3 regions of the Metabacillus mesotrionivorans genome follow, and region 1 is predicted to be linked to each of the others. Evidence: riboswitches for the same ligand, from Rfam matches in the RefSeq annotation. Region 1 holds a riboswitch; each other region holds the start of a gene.

Region 1 (7,276 bases):
CGCTCCAAGCTTTGTTAAATGATAAGCTGCCGAAGCACCCAAAATGCCGGCACCGATCACAACTATCTTTTTCATATGAATCTCATCCTTTGCGTCATTTCCACTTATGTACCTATCTCATTATAAAAGAGCATAGGATAAAGTATCAAATCTGATGAAAGCGGGGTGCAGTATGTATCAAGCTGACTATACTGCGATTATTTTACCATTTTTGCCTGCAGGTGCTTATGTGCTTGAAATAACAGAACCTGCGATGCGCAAGGCGGTGCTCGCTGCTGATTTTGATGGCGACTATGCTCTGGAGGTGGCAGCCGCCTACAGACTCCAACAAGAAGATTATGTGCTTATAATGAAACATGGAGCCCAAGGCTGGTTTCCAGCAGGACACTTTAGGGGAAGAAGCAGCTATTTCAAGGATTTTTATATAGAAGATGCAAGATTTGTTGCTGCAGAGGCAGTCGGGGATGTCACAGGCGACGGCATACAGGATACCGTTTTTTTGACGGCATCACAGACTCCTGACAGCCCATTTCTGCAGAACATCACTCTTCAAATTAGAAACGGAGCAACTGGGCAGGTTGAGAAGATCCCGCTCAAAGAAAATGCAGGATATGACCCGACCGTATTTTTAGGAGATTTTACGGGAGATAAAAAAGACGATATCCTCGTCATCATTAATACCGGAGGAAGCGGAGGCCTCATTTATGCTTATATATACACTTATGAAAAAGGACAATATAAACTGATATTTGATGATGAATCGTTCAACAAATCAAACACCTATACCGTTACTTACCTTGATCAGTTTAAAGCAAGGGTGACAAGCGCAAATCCCCCGAAAAAGTATCTGCTCGATCTCCAGTATAAAGGAAAAGAGTATTTGAGCGAAATCTATAACAGGGACGGGACACTGAAAGAGCCGGTTGAAGGGTGGGTCGCCCCGCTTTCAGGACTGTACCCTGTCGATTTTGAACGTGATGGCATTTTCGAACTGGACACCTATCAGAACATTGCAGGCAGATACAGCGCTGATGGTCTGGGCTACATGATGAATGTTCTGAAATGGGATGGCACATCTTTTAAAACAGACCGGCAGAGCATTGCTGTGTTTGGGGAAGAAACATAAGAAATGGGGAATCTGCTGTTTAGCTTCGGGAGAAAGATAAAGGTTGCAGCACTTACGTGGCTTCCTGTACCCGAGTTTGTGTTGTTAAACCAGCTTTGCAGCACTTACGAGGCTCTCTGCACCTAAGTTTATGTTGTTAAACCATGTTTGCAGCACTTACGTGACTTTCTGCACTTGAGTTTGTGCTGTTAAACCAGCTTTGCTACACTTACGTGAAGTTCTACACCCGAGTTTCTGTTGTTACCAGTTTTACAGCACTTACATGACGGTCTGCAACCGAGTTTGTGCTCCTAAACCACCCTTTCATGACAGCAGTTTATAAATTCACATTACAATCGGAACCGGACGTTCGCATGGTAAAAAAAGAGAGCTGAAGTTTTCTCAGCTCTCTTTTGCGCTGTATTAATCCACAACAATATAAGCAATCATCGGCGCACCCTGGCCATGGCGGGAATGCGTATCACAAATTAGACGGTACGTTCCTTCTTCATCAAATTTTAAAGGAATGACCGCTTTTTCACCTTTTTTAACCACGCCTTTTATGTCTGTTCCTTCAATCCTGAAGGGATGCTCCGCGCCGTTTACTCCGTGGATGGTCAACGTAACGTTTTCACCTTTCTGAATCGTAATGGAGCCTGGATCAAAACGGTATGCCTCAATCTTTCGCCCGTCTTCAGTTTTGGATGTGAATTCTCCGGTCACCATATGGATTTCTGCCTTCTCATCTGTATGCTGTGCGGAAAGGACCTCAGCTGCATCCTGATTCAGATAAAACCAGCTTCCGGAGCCAATGAGAGCAAACAAAACAGCAGCAATCACAATCCATTTCTTTTTTATGACGATAAATTTCATAGTTTCCCTCCCAGAGCAGTACTTACCATACTATATGCCCGTCCGGGGGAAACTTGTCTGCTGTTTTTTAAGCGCAAAAAAGGATGTCTCGCAGCAGACATCCTTTTTGTTAATCTTCTGTTAAAAATTCCGGTGAAAACAAATTATATGCATCTTCTTCCTCATCCATTTCCCGATCAGCTTCAGAGTATGTTCTTCTCCTGCGGTTCAGCTCTCTGAATTCAGCTTCGAGGAAATCAGCCTGTTCGTGTGAGAGTTTGATTGTCACTTCATTTTTATTATCATCTGCTGCTTTAAGCAGAACATAACTGTCCGCAAAATGCCTCAGCGTCACATTGCTTAACGTTATTTGCATTTTATCAAGCTCATACCTTGCTTTCATGAAAAAAAGACCTCCAGTGGCCGATATTGGTTATCTCTTTTAGTTTATCGGTTTCATCTGAAAAGCACAATAGAACGGTAGAAATGGACAAAGTGTAAGAACTTCAATTGAATCCTTTTACATTTAGAAAAATGAAATGAGCTCCATTTTCCTATAGTATAAAGACAGAATATTCTATTACTTTTACAGGAGGATCATACATGCCTGAACAGACACTGACCATCAATAAAACCCGATTAGAAGAAAGAATTCATACACTCGCCGAAATCGGAAAGATTGGCGAAACCGGGGTTTCGAGGCTTGCCTTGTCAAAGGAAGATAAACTTGCAGTTGAAACAGTCAAAGGCTGGATGGAGGAAGCAGGCCTTACCGCACGGATAGATCACTTTGGAAATCTGATTGGCAGGCTCGAGGGAAAAAAAGCTGAAGCACCTGTCCTTATGCTCGGGTCCCATATTGATTCACAGCCGTATGGCGGAAGATTTGATGGAGTCATCGGTGTTCTTGGGGCAATCGAAGCCGTTCAGACATTGCAGGAGAACTCGTTTATTCCCGAAATGCCAATCGAAGTTGCTGCTTTTTGCGATGAAGAGGGAGCACGCTTTAATAAAGGGTTATTTGGCGTCAGAGGGATACTCGGCAAACTTGAAGAGGGAGAACTTGACCGGAAAGATAAAAACGGTGTAACACGGCGGGATGCACTAATTTCCTTCGGATGTGATCCCGAGCGCTTTAAGGAGTCAGAGTACGCTCCCGGAAGCATTTCAGCCTATCTTGAGCTGCACATTGAACAGGGACCGGTTCTTGAGTCTAAGGATGCGCCCATTGGCATTGTAACGGGCATCTCTGGCCCATTGTGGCTGACAGTTGAGCTTGAAGGCTTTGCAGGCCATGCCGGATCTGTGCCAATGCATATGAGACAGGATGCTTTAGTGGGAGCGGCAAAGGTCATCGTTGCCCTGAATGATCTCGCTTCAGAAGATCCATCTGCACCTACTGTCGGAACCGTCGGGAGCTTAAAGGTTTTTCCTGATTCACGGAACATCATACCTGAAAAAGTGATGTTTACGGTGGACCTCAGGGATATTCAAATGGAAAGAAGAAATATCATAGAGAATCAGTTGAGAAAACGGCTGCATCTGATCTGCGAGGATCACGGACTGACATATATCTTATCTGAAGACACAAACAGTGAACCGCGGTATTGCTCGGAAGACATTATGGAAATTATGAGGGCAGCAAGCAACGAGATCGGTCTGAATGCGCCTGAACTGATGAGCGGACCCTTTCATGATGCGCTCGCGATGTCTTATGAATGTGACTACGGGATGATTTTTGTCCGCTGCAAGGACGGCATCAGCCATAATCCGAAAGAGTTTTCAACGATGGAAGATATTTCGCTCGGAACCGAACTTCTATACAGGACAGCCTTAAAAATGGCAGTGAAATAAACAAAGCAGTCTATTTTTCTTTTTGACTAAACATTCTGAACCCATCATAATCAAGGCTATACTCTTGATGGGATGGTGGATGGAATTGAAAAAGAAAACAGCTGTATCCTGGAGCGGAGGGAAAGACGGATGCATGGCCCTTCATAAACTTGCAGCCGAGGGGCATGAAATCGCATGCCTTATAACGACGGTTCCGGCTGAAACTGGAAGAACATTCGGGCACGGAGAGAAAATAGATGCGATCAAACAGCAAAGTCTTGCGCTTGAAATACCAGTGCATTTTATATCATGCACCTATGAAAGCTATACGGATCACTTTATCGGTGCGCTGAAAGAGTTGAAGGAGCAATACTCCCTTACAGCTGTTGCTTTCGGCGATCTTTATTTGGACGAGCACCGGGAGTGGGGAGAAAAAGCTTCGGCCGAAGCAGGTCTTGAACCGCTTTACCCTTTATGGATGGAAAAAGAGAACGCCATACTTGCACTTCAGCAGTTTGCAGTCAGCGGATATAAAGCAGCTGTAATCAGAGTAAGGGATGACAAACTCGATCCATCCTGGCTCGGAATGGAGGTTAATCAGCCATTCATCGACCGCGCTTTAAATACAGACATCTGTCCGATGGGAGAGGCTGGTGAATACCATACTTTCGTCTACGACGGGCCGCTGTTTACAAAAAAAATCGACATTACGTTCGGGAACGTTCTTCAGCTGGAAACGACAAAGAGACTTGAGCTTGAGAAAACCAAATTAAGAGAAAAAACGACAAATTTAAAAAAATCTTGATGACTTTTCCAGTTTTATAGATTACAATGAACAAAAAATATGATTCTTTTAAAGTGCCTGAATACTCAGGATAATAGGGAAGCCGGTGGAAATCCGGCGCAGCCCCCGCTACTGTAAGCGCAGATTAAACTGAATTGCCACTGACTCTAATGTCGGGAAGGCTCAGGATCAAGATGAAGCGCAAAGCCAGGAGACCTGCTTTAATTGATTTTTGCTTGTTTTTCGGTGGGAAGAACGAGTCAGGACCCCTGTATGCGTTACTTCACTATGCTTATTTAGGCCTTGACTGTCTTCAGTCAGGGCCTTTTTATATTGGTTAAAAAGATGGGAGATGGATATATGGCGATGAAAAACGAAAAAGGAAGAGTGCTTGTCTACACAGGCAATGGAAAAGGAAAAACGACAGCTGCAATCGGTCTTGCTGTGCGGGCTGCCGGAAGACAAATGACCGTTTCCATTCTGCAATTTATTAAATCTCCTGAGCGGACATACGGTGAGAGAACAATTTTAAATGCTTTGCCCGGAGTCAGTATTCAGCAGCTCGGTGCCGGATTTACCTGGACCAAAACACCTGAGATTCACCGGGAAGCTTTAAAACAGGCTTGGATAACAGCAAAAGAAACCATTCTGAGCGGGGAAAGCGATGTTGTCATTCTTGATGAAATCAACAATGCCCTTGCCATTCAGACCTTTCCTGTGGACGATGTTCTTCCTCTTGAAGACGTCATTTTGACCATTCAAAACCGTCCTCTTCATGTCCACCTTGTCCTGACAGGCAGAAACGCCAAAAGAGAAATCAGGGAAATAGCTGATCTCGTCTCTGTGATCGACGTTGAAAAGCATTATTACGATGAAGGTGTCGACGCCATATATGGAATTGAATATTAAAGAAAATGGGAAGAAAAAGGCGCTCAGACTCATGATTCAGGGGACTCATTCGGATGCAGGCAAAAGCATTCTGTCAACCGCACTGTGCAGGATTTTCAGGCAGGACGGGTATAAAACCGCTCCCTTTAAATCACAGAACATGGCACTGAACTCATACATAACAAAAGACGGCAAAGAAATCGGCAGAGCCCAGGGAGTTCAGGCTGAAGCAGCAGGAATTGAAGCTGACACGGATATGAACCCGATTTTAATTAAACCTTCAGGAGAGATGGAATCCCAGATCGTTTTTCACGGCAGACCATTTGCTGTCATGAACACCGCAGTCTACCGGGAAGACTTTTTCAGCCTTGGTCTTGAAGCGATTAAAAAATCGTTGCACAAGCTGCTGACGAACTATGACGCGGTTGTAATCGAAGGGGCAGGTTCACCTGCTGAAGTCAATTTAAATGACAGGGAGCTCGTCAACATGCGCGTTGCAGAGATTGCAGATGCACCTGTTTTACTAGTGGGAGACATTGATAGAGGGGGTGTTTTCGCAAGCCTTGTCGGAACGCTTCAGCTCCTTCAGGAAAAAGACCGAAAACGGGTTGCCGGAGTTGTTATCAATAAATTCAGGGGAGATTTTGCCCTGCTTGAACCGGGGCTCCAATGGTTTGAAGAGTACACAGGAATACCTGTAGTTGGTGTTATCCCGTTTATATCAGATCTTGAAATCGATGGTGAAGATTCCCTCGTCCTCAATCAGTACTCCCGAGGCACAAATCTTGAAGGAGATTTGGATGTCGCCGTTCTTTCATACCCAAGACTGTCTAATTTTACGGACATTGATCCTCTGAGACTGGAACCTGATGTGAATATCCGCTTTGTCCGAAAAGCATCAGAATTTGGCCGGCCGGATCTAATTATTCTTCCAGGCAGTAAAAATACAGCTGAAGATTTGCGATTTCTAAAGGAAACTGGATTATTTAATAGAGTGCAGGCAGCCTATAAAATTGGCAGCCAGATCGTGGGGATATGCGGCGGGTATCAGATGATGGGAGAAAAACTGTTTGATCCAGAAGGCGTTGAATCCGGCATTAGAGAACAGGACGGGCTTGCCATTTTCCCTGTTTCAACTGTCCTGTATGCGGATAAGAAAACCGTTCAGACGGAAGGATCTTGTGCTGTCCCCGGATATGAGGATCTAACGCTTTCAGGTTACGAGATACACATGGGACAAACTTTGCTGTTAGATGACCCATCACCATTTTCAATCCAAAAAGGGACCGGTGAAGGGTACGCAAAAGAAAACGCAACGGGAACCTACTTGCACGATGTGTTTCACAATGATGCATTCAGATGGCGCTTTTTGAACAGGCTCCGCAGCAAGAAAGGGCTGCAGCCGATTGAGCGCTCGCTCTTCTTTCGCGAATTGAAAAAAAGAGAATTTGACAGACTTGCAGATCATGTAAGAGCTGCACTGGATTTAGATAAAATCTATGAAATCATGAAAAGGAGGTGAAAAAATGATAGATGTTTATCAGATTATTGATGCAATTAAACCAGTAAACAAAGCGAAAGGACAGGAGGCAGAAGCCTATATACAAACGCTGACTAAACCCGTAAACAGTTTAGGAGAAATAGAGCGATTGGCTGTTCAACTGGCTGAAATGACGGGAGAGGTAAAACCCGATATTTCCCCTCCAGGCGTGATTGTCTTTGCAGCGGACCATGGGATTGCTGAAGAAGGCATCTCTGCTTATCCCCAGGAAGTAACAGGGCAAATGGTCAGGAATTTCTTAACGGGCGGAGCT
Region 2 (7,276 bases), on a different contig from region 1:
GCAAGCCTGATTCGTCCTTTAACAGTTCCAAGCGGAATCTGGTACACATCCGAGATCTTCTGCTGGGTAAATCCTTTAAAATAGAAAAGTTCTATCATCTGCTGCTGGTCCTTTTTCAGTTTGGCCACAGCTTCTCGTAAAATCTCGCCTTTTTCCATCCATTCAACCTCATGTTCGACTGACTGTTCAGGAGTGGAAACAGAATCCTTTTCTAATATTTCGACGGTGTCCGTCTTTTTATGTTTGCGGATCAGGTCGATGGCCTGATTTCTTGTGACGGTTAATAGCCAGGAAGTGAATTTTCCTTTGCTGCTGTCATAGACACGGTTCCCGTGCCACAGCTTCATAAAGACATCCTGAAGAACTTCTTCAGCGAGGGTATGATCATGAGTAATGCGGAAGGCAAAAGAGTAAAGCAGCTTTTCGTAGCGGTCGTACATAGCTTCCAGAGCATCTTTGTCTTTCCTCAGGATCCTTTCGTACAGTATAGCGTCGTCGTTTACTGTCATCTCCTAATCTCCTCTAATTTAATCAGACATTCATCTAAATTAAAGAATATCATTTTTTGTCGCAAATTGGAAAGCGGGAGATGGTTTTTCCTGATGTAAAGCTAACGGAAAAAAATTGAATTTGTATCACTGATTTCTCAAAAAAAAAAAACGCCGTTAAGGCGCTTTTCGTCATAAGTGATTTACAAGTCATCAAACCCGTTGTCAATCGAATTGACTTTCGTATACTGTCTGGACTTTTGCTCGAAAAAATCGGATTTCCCAAGGTCAACTTCCTCATAGGCCTTGATCCATTTCAGCGGGTTTGTCCGGTTGGCTTCAAACGGGCGCTCAAAGCCAAGCTGATTGCACCGGACGTTTGCATAAAACTTAATATAATCTTCCACATCCTGCATATGGATGCCGTCTATTTTGTTTCCGATAATGGTGCGTCCCCACTCGATTTCAAGGGAGGCTGCTTCTTTAAAGGTTTCCTGAACAAATGCTGCCAGATCAGCCGTATCATATTCCGGATATTCGCGGAGAATTTCCTTGAAGATTTTCACGAACAGATCCACATGAATTTGCTCATCCCGATTAATATAGTTAATCATCGTGGAAGTGGCGACCATTTTCTGATTGCGTGCGAGGTTATAGAAATACGCAAATCCTGAGTAGAAAAAGAGTCCTTCAAGAATAACGTCATATACAATGGATTTCAGCAGATTCAGCACATTCGCTTCTTCCGCAAAAGCCTGATAGCCGCTTGTCACAAATTCATTTCTCTTCCGCAGCGTCGGTTCGCTGCGCCAGTATTCAAACACTTCATCCTGAACATGCTTTGGAACAATGCTAGACAAAACATATGAGTAGGAATGATTGTGGATGACTTCCTGCTGGGCAAGCATAATCATCAGGGCGTTTATGCTTGAGTCTGTTATATACTCAGCTACTTTTCCTGCGTAGTCCGTCTGGATGCTGTCAAGAAGGGCGAGCAGGCCGATGATTTTCAAAAATGCCTCCTGTTCGTCGCCGGAAAGCTCTGGAAACTGTTTAATGTCCCCTGACATATTGATTTCAAACGGCGTCCAGAAATTGGAGAGCATTTTTTTATATTTTGCATAGGCCCAGGGATAAGATACGTCGTCCCAGTTTAAAACGTTTGAGCTCCTCCCGTTAATGATGGAAGTTGAACGGTTCGGCGCAGAAGCGTCCATGATCGGACGCGCATTCAATGAGTGTGTCATATGCCATCTCTCCTTTATCAGCTTGCGCAGGATTCGCAGTCTTCGATCTCGCTTGATGTTGACCGGACATAGTAAGTGGTTTTAAGGCCCGCTTTCCATGCGGTCAGATGCAAGTCCAGCAGCTCTTTTGCTTTTATGGTGTTGCGGACGTAAAAGTTAAATGAGACAGACTGATCGATGTGCTTTTGTCTGGCTGCGTTCTGTTTAATGCTCCACATCTGGTCAATCAAATAGGCTGATTTATAAAACCAGGTGGTTTCAGCATTCAAGTCCGGTGCAGTAACGGGGATTTTGTAGTCTTTTTTCTCTTCAGAGTACATTTTTTGAAAAATCGGATCGATGCTTGCCGTGCTTCCCGCGAGAATGGATGTTGAAGCATTCGGGGCAACGGCCATTAAATAGCCGTTTCGAATGCCGTTTTCTTTGATTTTTTCTGAAAGCTCATCCCATGGCATAGAGTCAGGTGTATAGTTTCTGTTCTTAAAGTAGTCGCCGGTATGCCAGTCTGAGCCTTCAAAGACAGGATAGGCGCCTTTTTCCTCTGCAAGCCTCATGCTTGCCTGAATGGTGTAAAAGGCTATTTTCTCATATAGCTCATCTGCAAACTGAACGGCTTCTTCGTCTTCCCAGCGCAGGCGCTTGAGCGCAAGCAGGTGGTGCCATCCAAAGGTTCCGAGGCCGACTGCGCGGTACTTTTTGTTTGTGAGCTTGGCCTGAAGAACGGGAATATCATTTAAATCAATGACATTATCGAGCATTCTGACCTGGATTGTGATCAGCCGCTCCAGCACATCATCTGACACAGCCCGGGCAAGGTTGATGGAAGAAAGGTTGCACACAACAAAATCTCCCGGAGTTTTAACGGTAATGATTTTGCCGTCCTCTGTGTACTGTTCATCCATTGTTGTCGGGCTTTGGTTTTGAGTGATTTCTGTACAGAGATTGCTGCAGTAAACCATTCCTTTATGCGCATTGGGGTTTTTCCGGTTCACTTCATCCCGGTAAAACATAAAGGGGGTTCCTGATTCAAGCTGGCTTTTCATAATGCCCTTCATAATGTCAATCGCAGGAACCGTGGTTTTTGAGAGCTCCGGGTGATTGGCGCATTCCCAATATTTTTCGCGGAACGAACCTGAGCCAACTTTCTCATCATAGTAATCTTCCAGCGAGTAACCCATGACTTTCCGTACTTCATGAGGGTCGAACAAATGCCACTCTCCTCGGTTTTCTGCCTGTTCCATGAACAGGTCCGGCAGGCATACGCCGGTGAAGAGGTCATGCGTCCGTAAACGCTCATCACCATTGTTCAGCTTGGAATCAAGGAATGAAAAGATATCCTTGTGCCAAACGTCAAGGTAAACGGCAATCGCGCCTTTTCTTTGCCCGAGCTGATCCACGCTTACCGCCGTATTGTTAAGCTGCTTCATCCACGGGATGACACCGGATGACACTCCTTTAAAGCCTTTAATATCACTGCCGCGGCTGCGGATCTTCCCGAGATAAACTCCGATGCCGCCGCCTGATTTTGAGAGATTGGCAATGTCTGTATTGCTGTCAAAGATGCCCTGCAGGCTGTCATCAACTGTATCAATAAAACAGCTGGACAGCTGTCCGACAGGCTTTCCTGCGTTTGACAAAGTTGGAGTCGCAACGGTCATATACAAATTGCTGAGTGCCCAGTAGGCTTCTTTTACAAGCTGAAGGCGGTGTTCCGTTTCTTCCTTTGCCATCAGCGTCATGGCGATGACGAGATACCGCTCCTGGGGAAGCTCATAAACCGACTTGTCATAATCTCTCGCAAGATACCGGTCAGAGAGTGTCCGCAGCCCGATGTATGTAAAAAGCTTGTCTTTGTCATGGTCGATGACTTGCGAAAGCTGCTCAATTTCTTCTTCGGAATAAGAATCAAGAAGATGTCTGCTGTAGATGCCTTTTGCCGTAAGGGTTTTGATCAGTGACAGGAAGGTGCCGCCCCCTGATTTCCTGTTGAATGCAGCTTCTTTATAAAGCTTTTTAAGATAAATCCGGGCACAGAAATAGGTCCATTCCGGCTGCAGCTCACTGATATTTGAGAGGCCTTCGAGAATAAGCAGGTTGGTCACCTGAGAGGCAGAACAGACAGTGCGGCCTTCCATGCTTTGAACAGCTCTTTCGGTGTATGTACGGAGGTCAAGCTCTTTAAAATCTTTTCCGGTTTCAGAAATAAAGTCAGTCAGTCGCTCCTGTGAGAACGGGGCTTTTTCGTTTGTCAGTTCGTTTACAATGATAGTAGTCATTTTGGTTGCCATAAGACATCCTCCTCATTTATAGTTCGGATTTTCGTATAATGGTCCATGATCTTTCAGGGAAATTACTGCGGAAAATCAAAAAAACCGCCCATGAGAACATGAGCGGATCAAACGATAGAATAAGAGGGTGCACGCATCCCTGTTACTGGCCATCGTTTCATCTCCTCAGTCCCCGAAGAATTCGAAACTTCTGCAAATCTAAGGCAGGTCTCCTGACTTGTGATCACTCTGCGCTGAGTCCTTCCCATACATTTCTCTCGTACAGTGGTATTCCCAGTTCGTCACACTTACAGTTGCGGGGACAGTTCCGGATTTGCACCGGATTCCCTTTTAAGCCAACATGTTGGCACCTTGATTTGCTGTTAATTTCAATATGTAGTATTTTAATTTAAGTGAATAATCAATATGTTGTGTCATTTGATATTCTCATCATAAATGACACGGGGTGAAATTTCAACTGAAATCTATGAAAATGTCGAAAGAAAAATAGAAAACCATTTTACAGTTCAGCGTGTTTCATCATACCATAGGTTTAAGGGCAGCTTACACTAAGTCTTAAAAAAGGAGATTTATCATGTACATACTTGTTAACGGTGAGTATAGGAAGCGAGATGAAGTTTCGATTGATCTTGAAGACAGGGGCCATCAGTTCGGTGACGGGGTCTACGAGGTCATCAGAGTGTATGATGGAGCATATTTTGCGATGAAGGAGCATATGGAGCGGTTCATTCGAAGCGGAAAAGAAATTAAAATCGCCCTTCCATATACGATAGAGGAGCTGACGAATCAGCTTGAAGAACTTCTCCGCCTGAATAAGACAGAAGACGGCGGTGTTTATATGCAGGTAACAAGAGGAGCTGCCGCTAGAAAGCATCTGTTTCCTGGCAAGGATACGGTTCCTGAATTAACGGCCTATCCGATTCCATGCTCAAAACCCGTAAAAGAGCAGGAGGAAGGAATTTCTCTCTGTCTGCTTGAAGACGTGCGCTGGCTCAGATGCGATATCAAAAGCTTGAATCTTCTCGGAAATGTCCTTGCGAAACAGGAGGCACATGACCGCGGGGCTTATGAAGCGCTGCTTCACCGAAGCGGCATGATTACGGAGGGGTCATCCTCTAATTTCTACGGGGTGAAAAATGGAAGTGTGTTTACCCATCCTGCGAATAACCTGATTCTGAATGGTGTTACGAGAATGAAAGTAGAGGAGCTTTGCAGACAGAACGGAATTGAGTTTCTGGAAGAAAGACTGAACACAGACGGTCTTGCCTCTCTCGATGAAGCTTTTATCACCTCTACGACCAGTGAAGTGATTCCTGTAATAAAGGTTGATGAAAGAAAAATTGGAGAAGGAATACCCGGACCTGTCACAAGAAAGCTTCAAAAGCTGTTTGATGAACTGATTGCAATTGAAACGAAAGTGGTCGAGAGATAATAAAAATCCCGCCTGGGTAAGGCGGGATTTTCTGCTAGACTGTATGTTTCCGGGCAGGAAGGAATCCAAACAGGATAGAAAACAATGGAGACAAATAGAGAAAGAACGCAAATGGCAGATACGAAATGACGTCGACACCAAGTGTCTGCGCGAAAAAGGCCCCGCTTACTCCCCAGGGAATAAGGGGATTGATCAGTGTTCCGGCATCTTCAAGGGATCTTGATAAATATTTCTTTTCAACGTTCAGTTTTTCATAGGCCGGTTTAAACGACTGACCTGGTATGAGTATGGACAAATACTGTTCTCCCGTTACGAGATTAACTCCGATTGAAGAAGAAATGGTTGCAAGGATCAGCTGCCCTTTGACTTTGATTCTCTCAATCAATCCGTTTAATAAAGTCTGAATCAGCTGCATTTTATCCATCAATCCGCCTAAAGCAAAGGCGATCATGATCAGCGAAATGGACCACATCATAGATTGAAGCCCGCCGCGGTTCAGCATTTGCCGGACGGTTTCCTGCTGAATATCAAACACTGTTCCATTTTGCAGAACAGCTAAGAGACCGGAAAGATTTGTCCCGTCCTGAATGAGGAGACCTGTGATGCCGGCAGTTGCTATGCCTGCAGCAAGAGCAGGAATAACAGGTACCCTGGAAATGGCAAGACCAATCACAATCAGAGGAGAGATCAAAGTCCATGGACTGATTGTTACGTGCTCCTTCATGATCGTCATAATTTCTTTGATGTTATCAAGTGTCGCTGCGTCAGCCGCAAGTGTTGTCCCCATATACCAGAAAAGAACAGCTGTTATCGCATAAGCTGGAATTGTTGTCTTTGACATATGGCGGATATGTGTGAAAATATTGACCTCGGCCACACCGGAGGCAAAGTTCGTCGTATCTGACATCGGCGACATTTTATCACCGAAGCATGCTCCGCAAATAACAGCCCCTGCAGCCCATTCAACAGGAACTCCTGCAGCAATCGCCACTCCCATAAGAGCAACTCCGACTGTGCTGACCGTTGTAAAACTGCTGCCCACAAGGCTTGAAATAATGGTGCAGCATATAAGAGTCAAAATCAGAAGGTACGCCGGATCTATGATGGACAAAGCAGCTATCATAACAGTCGGTATCGTACCGCTGAACATCCAGGCTCCAATAAGGATTCCGATAAGAGCCAGAATAATGATCGGCTGAACACCGGATTGAATGCCTTTTACAATTCCGTCCTCAATATCCTTCCAGGAGTACTTATATAGGACTGCAGCGCCGCTGAGAAAAACAAGGCAAAGCATCAGCGGAAGATGCGGTTCTGTTTTTAAGTAAAATAAACTGATGAAAATAATGCCGATCATCGATAAAAATAGAATCACTGAACCAGTGAATGAGAGTGATTTTGATTGATTCATAAATTGAAATTCCTTCCTTTTATACTTAAACGCTTTTATGCTTTTGTGCATAAAAGTATTATATCAGTCTATTGATCTATGTCAACTGGTGATAAAAGTAAAAGGAACTGGAGTCTGGAAGGAACGAAAAAACCCCTGAAACTTTGTTTGTGTCAGGGGTTTTTGAGTAGCACTCAAAAAAACGGATGCTCTAAAAAGCACCCGTTATCACATTTATTTTGCAATCAGCACTGAAATATTCGACTGATGATGCACTTTATCGCTAACTCCGCCGAAAAGCAGTTTTTTAAGGCCTCCTGAATCACTGTTGCCCATAATGATGAGATCGGCTGCATGTTCATCAGCAAATGCAAGGATGGCATCTGCAGGGGAGCCTGACAGAATCTCAACGTCTCCAGTTGCCTGGTTCT
Region 3 (7,276 bases), 580 kb from region 1:
TATTACATTTATTCAACAAGTCTGCCTTTTAATTAAATACCTAATATTTACAATAGTACCATAAATATTCCGTCTACTAGACAGGTAATTCTAAATCTATATATAAAGACTCCCCCCCTCCTCTACCATCTTTTCTCAACGGCAAAAAACCCGCAAGCATCATGCTGCGGGTTTTTCCGGCTATTCCTCAAGATCAACGGGATTTGGCGAGAACGGAACGGGCACGGCCTGTGTTACGTCCATTTCACCAATTCTGCCGGCTTCAATTCCTTCGAATTTTACACTTTCATAGCCAAAATCTTTGGCGGTCATCAAAATTGCTTCAAGCATCAGTGTATCTGTTTCGTTATCATCTATTGTTGAGGCGTCTGTAAATTCAATGGTTACTTCTTTATCTGTTTCTTTTACTTCATCAATGATAACTGTTTTTTCGATTACTGGTTTTAATCCGAGAGTCCCTTTTTCCTTCATAGCAGTCAGTGCATCTGTCAGCTTGTTAAAGGGTAGAAGGGAAGGAGCCAGGAATTTAGGGGAATCGAGGCTTTCTTGATACAGAAAATAGGCTTTCTTCTTGAACTTTGTGAATGTCAGCTTATCCTGAAAGCCATACGCTCCGATTTCTGCTCCTTTTTCGCTGCCGGTATAATAGTCAGCCTGAGAGGCATCCTGCCAGCGGAAAGACTCTTCCAGACCTTCTGTAAAGAGTCTGTTTTCCGTTTCAGAGCTGGATGCCGCATAGGCATTGCCTTTTATGTCAACAGACATCCGCTCTTCTCCTGTTTCATAGGAGAGCTTTGTTCCTGAGAGTGCAGAAGGACTAAGCCCGGAGATTTCCGGGTCAAATGAAGACAATGCCGTTTCAAAAAGAGTCATGTACGAGTCAGAGGAATCGAACTGAAAACTGAGCGGTATCGTATTTTGCACCTGAAGATCTGGATAGGCAACCGTTACAATCGTCTGATTGTCATTTGTTCTTGCTACAAATGACTTTTTCTCAGGCTCTGGTGCAGACTTTGCTTCTAATTTCATGTCTGCGTTCTCTTCCGGCGCCTGGCCGCTTTCAACTGCTTTATCCGCACTTGATTCAGACCTGCTATCACTCATCTGGAAGTTCTGAAGGAAAAAGGGTGAAAGGATTAAAAGAATAAAAAGTGCGGCAATGCTTGCAAAAGCCGGTGTTTTCCACTGAACTTGCTTTTTGTGCATACGTTCCTGCAAACGGGTGTATATTTGCTGCTGCGAGCGCCGATCTTTGATATCCGGCATTGCTTGAAGCTTATCTGTAATCTGCTCATCGTTCCATTTTGATTGATTCATCCCTTTACTATTCCCTCCTTCCTGATCGAGTGTTCAGACAATTTATTTTTCAAAGCTTTCAGCGCTCTGTGCTGGGTCGTTTTCACTTTGCTTTCTGTAAATCCCAGGGCTTCTGCTGTATCCGAAATGGACATTCCCTGAATATACCTTAAGATTATGACGGCCTTCTGATCGACCGTGCATGTATCAAGCGTTCTGTATACCATCTGCATCTCTTCGTTTAAAGCGGCAATCTCCTCCGGAAGCGGCTGATGATCCCGTATTTGCTCACGGTCCCAGTCAAATGCTTCAAAGATGCGCTGTTTGAGTGTTTTCTGTTTGCGGAAAAAATCAATCGCAACATGTCTTGCAATGGAGAGGATCCAGGTTTTTTCACTGCTCCGTCCTTCAAAACTGCTGTGTGATTTTAATATTCGTATATACACTTCCTGAACGAGGTCCTCGGCCTGTTCACGATTCTTTACCATATAAAATAAGAACTGGAAAAGATCGCTGTGATATTTTTCATAAATCCTCTGAAAGGCCTCTTCCATGAACGAACCTCCAATCAATACATTAGTCGGAATGAAGAATAAAAAGTTACACATCTTTTACTATATCGGGATTGCATAGAAAAAGGAAGGCAGTTTCCGCCTTCCTTTTTAAAGAAATTATGACTCTTTCTTTTTAGTAAATACGATGGCACTTCTTTCATACTCCACATCTTTTGAACCGAGTCTGGCATTTGCCGCTCTAGCTGCCGCAAAGAAATAATCGGAAAGTCTGTTCATGTATGTTAAAACATGCTCATTGATTTCCGTTTCTTTTTTGAGCGAAACAATACAGCGCTCTGCCCTTCTTGCTACGGTCCTTGCCACATGGATGGCAGCAGCCGCCTTTGTCCCTCCAGGAAGAATGAATCGCTCGAGCGGAGGGGCTTCTGCTGTGTACGCATCGATTCGTGATTCAAGAAACTCAATCATGTCAGGAGTTGTTTTATAGGGATGTTTTTGCTTGCCGTGGATGACAGCAAGATCGCTTCCGCAGTCAAAAAGTTCATGCTGGATTTTTTCAAATTCCTGCTTCATGTCTTTTAGGGTATCATCGTTCATCCATGTCATGGCAAGACCGGTAAAAGAGTTTACCTCATCGATTGTTCCGTAGGCCTCTACCCTCAGATCATCCTTATCGACCCGGCCCCCGATAATGCTTGTTTTCCCTTTATCACCGGTTCTAGTATACAAATTCATATTCAGCAGCTCCTGTCCTTTGTTCTCAGACTGTCTTGCCTAAGCTATAAAGAAAGTCTCTCTCTTATTCTGCCATTATTTTATTGAAGTGTAACGCCATAATCGTTTTTATAGAGATAATACTGAAACGTTTTTTGCATGACCGGGTACAGCACGAGAAAGAAAATGCCGTTTCCTGCTGCATGCATCGTATCAAACGGGATTCCTGCAAGATAGTAGACAAGTCCATTTTCGGTCAGGACAAACATATTCAGAGAAACGATGAATCCAAAAAGATATCCCGCAAGAACGGCTGCCGGGGTAAAAACGAGAAGTCTGTTTCTTTTAACCGCTTTTCCAAGCAGGCCGAAGATTAAAGCCAAGGTCCCCCAGGCAAGCATCTGCCAGATTGTCCACATGCCCATGCCAAGCAGCAGATTGCTGAGAAAACAGCCAAGCACCGCGACGATCATTCCATTAACCGGTCCGAGCAGAATCGCGGTTATAAGAATTACGGCTGTCATCGGCTGCACATTCGGAATGAACTGAAAAGTCAGCCTGCCTACAACGGACAAGGCAATAAGCAAAGAGAGAAGACTGATTCTTCTCGTTGTCATTGTTTCTCACACTTATTCATAATTCCGCAGATCAAATTCAATCTTATCGCCGTCTTTCAGCTTAATGTCATTTGCTCCTGTCATAGCATCTTCCCCGTTTACAACTAAATGCCAGTATGTTTTGTCCGCTTCGCTCGCCTGGATGCCTTCAATTCCGTTGATAAAGCCTCCGGACTCTTCAATTTCAAAGTTTGCCTTCATTGCATCCATAAGGCTCTGGCCTTCTTCAAAAACCACTTCTTTTGATTCTACTTTCTCCGCCATTTCATTTTTAGTCAGCGTGACAGAGGCTTTCAGTTCCTCCGCCTGCTCTTCGCTTTCAGCAGCAGGTTTTGCTTCTTCTGTTTTAGGTTCCTCTGCCGCATTTCCGCAGGCGCTCATCAGTGCAAGAAGAAGCACTGCGAGAAAGCTGTAAAATTTGTTCATGATCCATCTCTCCTCTTGTTGTTGTGTATGTATTGGAATAGCAAAAAGCCCATCTGTTAGAAGATGGGCTTTTAAAAACGGCATAGAAGAAACTGCAGGCACTGGTGCCATAACTGTGCCGTTTCTATGCTCAAATCCCCGAAGAATAGTAACGTTTGAAAGAACCCGGCAGGTCTACTGACTCGTGCTTCATCCTCAAGCCTGCACCTTCCCGTCTGAATCAGTCATTCTGACAGTGGTCTAAAAGCAGGTATTGTCTGCACTTACAGTTGCGGGGACAGTTCAGGCATCTCACCTGATTCCCTATTAAGCAAAGTTTGCACCAGTTTCTTTTCGTATTCACTTTTATATCCAGCTTTTATTGTACCTAAAATGACAAGCGGCATCAACAGGTGTTTCGTATGAAACAAGAATATTCGTCACATTCTATCAGGAAAAACGTTTTTTCGAGGCAGATAGAAACTGAATGTGGTTCCTTCATTGACTTTGCTGTGCACATTAATCGAACCTGAATGGGCATCGACAATGTTCTTGGCAATCGCAAGACCAAGGCCTGTTCCGGAGCGGCCTCTCGTCCTCGCCTTATCTGCTTTATAGAAGCGTTCAAAAACAAACGGCAGATCTTCTTCGACAATTCCTGTGCCTGTATCCTTAACATCAACCTTTATTCCGCCCGCAACGGACTGCACCCCCACTTCAACTGTGCCGCCCTCAAGAGTATGCCTGATTGCGTTATCCACAAGATTCGTCAGAACCTGTTCAATTTTATCCGGATCAAGAACAAACTCAGGTTCGTCGAGTGCAAAACTGGAGGTGAGCGTAATATCTTTTTCCCTCGCAAGTCCCTGGAACTTGCGGTTGATTTTTTCAATAAATTCATTAATGGAAATGCTCTCAAGATTGAGGGTGATATGACCCGCTTCCATCCGGGCAAGATCGAGCAGATCATTGACAAGCCGTCCCATTCTGAGCGATTCATCGTAAATAACCTGGGCAATCTCTTTTTTCTCCTCATCCGAGCTTGCAATATCATCTACAATCGCTTCAGAATACCCCTGAAGCATGGCAATCGGCGTTCTCAGTTCATGGCTGACGTTTGCGATAAAGTCTTTGCGCAATTTATCAAGCCGGCGCTCTTCTGTCATGTCCCGAAGCACGGCTACCGCCCCCCGGACGTAAGACTGATTGTAAAGCGGGCTCATGACAAGCACCCAGCTTCTTCCCTGAAGGGTTACTTCCACGATATGCTCTCTTTCTGTGTTGACAACCCGCTGGAACAATTCTTTCGCTTCAGGAGGAATTTCTTCCCCCTCGTTTATCTGCATTTTTTGTTCATAGTACCATGACTGCAGGAAGCGTTCCGCAGGGGGATTGGTCACAAGAATGGTTCCATCAATATTAAGTGTGATAACCCCGTCTGCCATACTGCTCAGAATGCTCGTTAAGTGCTCTTTCTCCTGATTAAGAGCGTTGATGTTAAACTTCAGCTGTCTCCCCATCTGATTGAATGCAATAGCGAGCTCCCCGATTTCATCGTGGCTCAAAATCGGAACTTTTGTATCAAAATTGCCTCGTGTCAGCTCTTGTGTCGCCTCTCTCATTTTTCTCAGCGGATAGGTAATTCTGGTTGACAGGAAGAAGGCAAAAACCGTTGTCAGAATGATGGCTATACCTGCCGCAAGAAGAATGTATTTTGTCGTGTGCTCGGTTGTCTTTTGGACGGCCTGCAGGGACTGTGACATAAAAACGGCTCCGTCCTTGCCGTCACTTGTTTTATAGGGAACACCGACTACAAGCACTTCCTCCTTGTTTCCGGAGTTTTTTTGCTGTTCTTCCGGCAGCCGGGTGAGCTTGCTTACATTTTTCTGATCCTGGAACACCTTTGACAGCTCTCTGTCAGCGCGGATGTCCTCCATGCTGAAGGTTGGTGTGTTTTCATACTTTTTAGGAGAAAACCAGTATTCATTTTCGTTCTCGGCTATCACAATGCTAGTCAGTTCATCCGCAAGCTCCCAGGTAATGGACCTTGCAAGCTCCTGGTCTTCATGATTTTCCAAAATAACAGACACTTTATTGGCCAGCTGCGTCAGTTCATTTTCGGCTTCATCAACATGAAAGCTTTCAATAAACTGGAGCAGCAGAACAGTCAGGACAAACAAGACGAATGATACAAGAAGCAGAATGGTAAACCAAAGTTTACCGACTACGCTTTTCCAGAACATCATTCACTGCCTGCCTCAAACTTGTAGCCGACACCCCAGACCGTGACTATCATCGAGGCAGCATCGGGTGAAACTTTGCTGAGTTTCTCTCTCAGGCGCTTTACATGCGTATCAACCGTTCTCAAGTCTCCGAAAAACTCATACTGCCACACTTCCTTCAAAAGCTTCTCACGGTCATACACTTTGTCAGGCGTTTTCGCAAGAAAATAAAGCAGCTCATACTCTTTAGGCGTTAAGCTGACTTCTTTTCCATCAGCAAGCACCCGGTGAGCATCATGGTCAATGGAAAGATGCGGGAAAACAATGACGTTTTTCGCTTTTGTTTCTGTTTTAAGGAAAGAAGTCGTTGAAGAGCGTCTCAGCAGGGCTTTCACTCTTAAAACAACTTCTCTCGGGCTGAACGGCTTAACGATGTAGTCATCTGTTCCGACCTCAAAGCCCTGAACTCTATTCACTTCTTCCCCTTTTGCCGTCAGCATGATGATCGGGGTCGCTTTTTTCAGGCGCAGCTGTCTGCATACCTCAATGCCGTCAATGCCCGGCATCATTAAATCAAGCAGAATCAGATCATATTCTTCTGCAAGAGCCATTTCCAGAGCGTCGCTTCCGTTGTCGGCTTCTTCTATTTGATAGTTTTCACGTTCAAGGTACATCTTCAGCAGTCTTCTTATTCTGTCTTCATCATCTACAACAAGTATTTTATAGTTTGGATTGGTTTCCATAGAGGTTCCTCCCTTATTAGAAAAGCGTAAGCGGGCGTTCAGCTCCGGGAGCCAGATAAGAAATCACATAAAAAGTCCGGGTTTAGACTTTTTAGGGAATTTTGTTCTGGCAGAGGAGCTGGCCGCTGAAATGCGTAAGCGGCAAATCCGCCCGCCATTAAGAAAAAGAATGATTACTTCCTATTTTACCAAAAAACCTTCACTTTATAGGAGTGAAGGCTCTTTAAAAACGTATTTTAAGCGTAAGAATGCAATCCGGCAATGACAAGGTTCACAAAAATCAAGTTAAACATGATAATAGCAAAACCGATTACAGCAAGCCAGGCTGATTTTTCTCCCTGCCAGCCTTTTGAAAGCCGCAGATGGAGATATGCCGCATAAAACAGCCACGTAATCAGGGCCCAGACCTCTTTTGGATCCCAGCCCCAAAAACGGGTCCATGCAATCTGCGCCCAGATCATGGCGAAAATCAGAGCGCCTAATGTGAAGACCGGAAAACCGATTGTCACAGAACGGTAGCCAATTTCATCTACAAGGTCCAGGTTGACGTTTTTCGTCAGCGGCTGCAAAAAGGCGGATATCCGCTTTCTTAAAATCAGGCGCAGCGCACCGTACAGCAGCAACCCTGTTCCAAGCGACCAGATCACTGTATTCAGTTTTCGTGCTGAAATCAGAGCCGGAACTTCAACAGCAGCTTCCATTTTTCCTTCTGTCAGCAGTTCGCCTTTATGGGGACCAACTAAAGCAGGAAGGTTATAGACCAT

The links. A riboswitch is a leader RNA that binds a small molecule or an ion and turns the genes downstream of it on or off. The one in region 1 is predicted to bind cobalamin.
Region 2: it holds a riboswitch for cobalamin, as region 1 does, so the genes downstream of both, ACTSEZ_RS16675 (ribonucleoside-diphosphate reductase subunit alpha) here and ACTSEZ_RS05770 (cob(I)yrinic acid a,c-diamide adenosyltransferase) in region 1, are expected to answer to the same signal.
Region 3: it holds a riboswitch for cobalamin, as region 1 does, so the genes downstream of both, ACTSEZ_RS08840 (DUF4430 domain-containing protein) here and ACTSEZ_RS05770 (cob(I)yrinic acid a,c-diamide adenosyltransferase) in region 1, are expected to answer to the same signal.

The regions. Positions count from the first base shown of each region.
Region 1 covers NZ_JBQMFF010000002.1:167,376-174,651, reverse strand. Annotated here, with positions in the region: gene ACTSEZ_RS05800 (NAD(P)/FAD-dependent oxidoreductase) at 1-75, opposite strand, end outside; gene ACTSEZ_RS05795 (YybI family spore inner coat protein) at 173-1,126, shown strand; gene ACTSEZ_RS05790 (cupredoxin domain-containing protein) at 1,529-1,978, opposite strand; gene ACTSEZ_RS05785 (hypothetical protein) at 2,088-2,360, opposite strand; gene ACTSEZ_RS05780 (M20 family metallo-hydrolase) at 2,561-3,811, shown strand; gene ACTSEZ_RS05775 (Dph6-related ATP pyrophosphatase) at 3,897-4,595, shown strand; cobalamin riboswitch at 4,630-4,812, shown strand; gene ACTSEZ_RS05770 (cob(I)yrinic acid a,c-diamide adenosyltransferase) at 4,941-5,483, shown strand; gene ACTSEZ_RS05765 (cobyric acid synthase) at 5,467-6,984, shown strand; gene cobT (nicotinate-nucleotide--dimethylbenzimidazole phosphoribosyltransferase) at 6,989-7,276, shown strand, end outside.
Region 2 covers NZ_JBQMFF010000007.1:11,832-19,107, reverse strand. Annotated here, with positions in the region: gene ACTSEZ_RS16685 (RNA polymerase sigma factor) at 1-509, opposite strand, end outside; gene ACTSEZ_RS16680 (ribonucleotide-diphosphate reductase subunit beta) at 692-1,735, opposite strand; gene ACTSEZ_RS16675 (ribonucleoside-diphosphate reductase subunit alpha) at 1,753-4,023, opposite strand; cobalamin riboswitch at 4,209-4,391, opposite strand; gene dat (D-amino-acid transaminase) at 4,598-5,455, shown strand; gene nhaC (Na+/H+ antiporter NhaC) at 5,490-6,866, opposite strand; gene ACTSEZ_RS16660 (universal stress protein) at 7,080-7,276, opposite strand, start outside.
Region 3 covers NZ_JBQMFF010000002.1:746,761-754,036, forward strand. Annotated here, with positions in the region: gene ACTSEZ_RS08820 (RsiX family anti-sigma factor) at 181-1,317, opposite strand; gene sigX (RNA polymerase sigma factor SigX) at 1,314-1,850, opposite strand; gene ACTSEZ_RS08830 (cob(I)yrinic acid a,c-diamide adenosyltransferase) at 1,968-2,546, opposite strand; gene ACTSEZ_RS08835 (ECF transporter S component) at 2,627-3,142, opposite strand; gene ACTSEZ_RS08840 (DUF4430 domain-containing protein) at 3,155-3,568, opposite strand; cobalamin riboswitch at 3,719-3,910, opposite strand; gene ACTSEZ_RS08845 (ATP-binding protein) at 3,988-5,793, opposite strand; gene ACTSEZ_RS08850 (response regulator transcription factor) at 5,790-6,512, opposite strand; gene ccsB (c-type cytochrome biogenesis protein CcsB) at 6,749-7,276, opposite strand, start outside.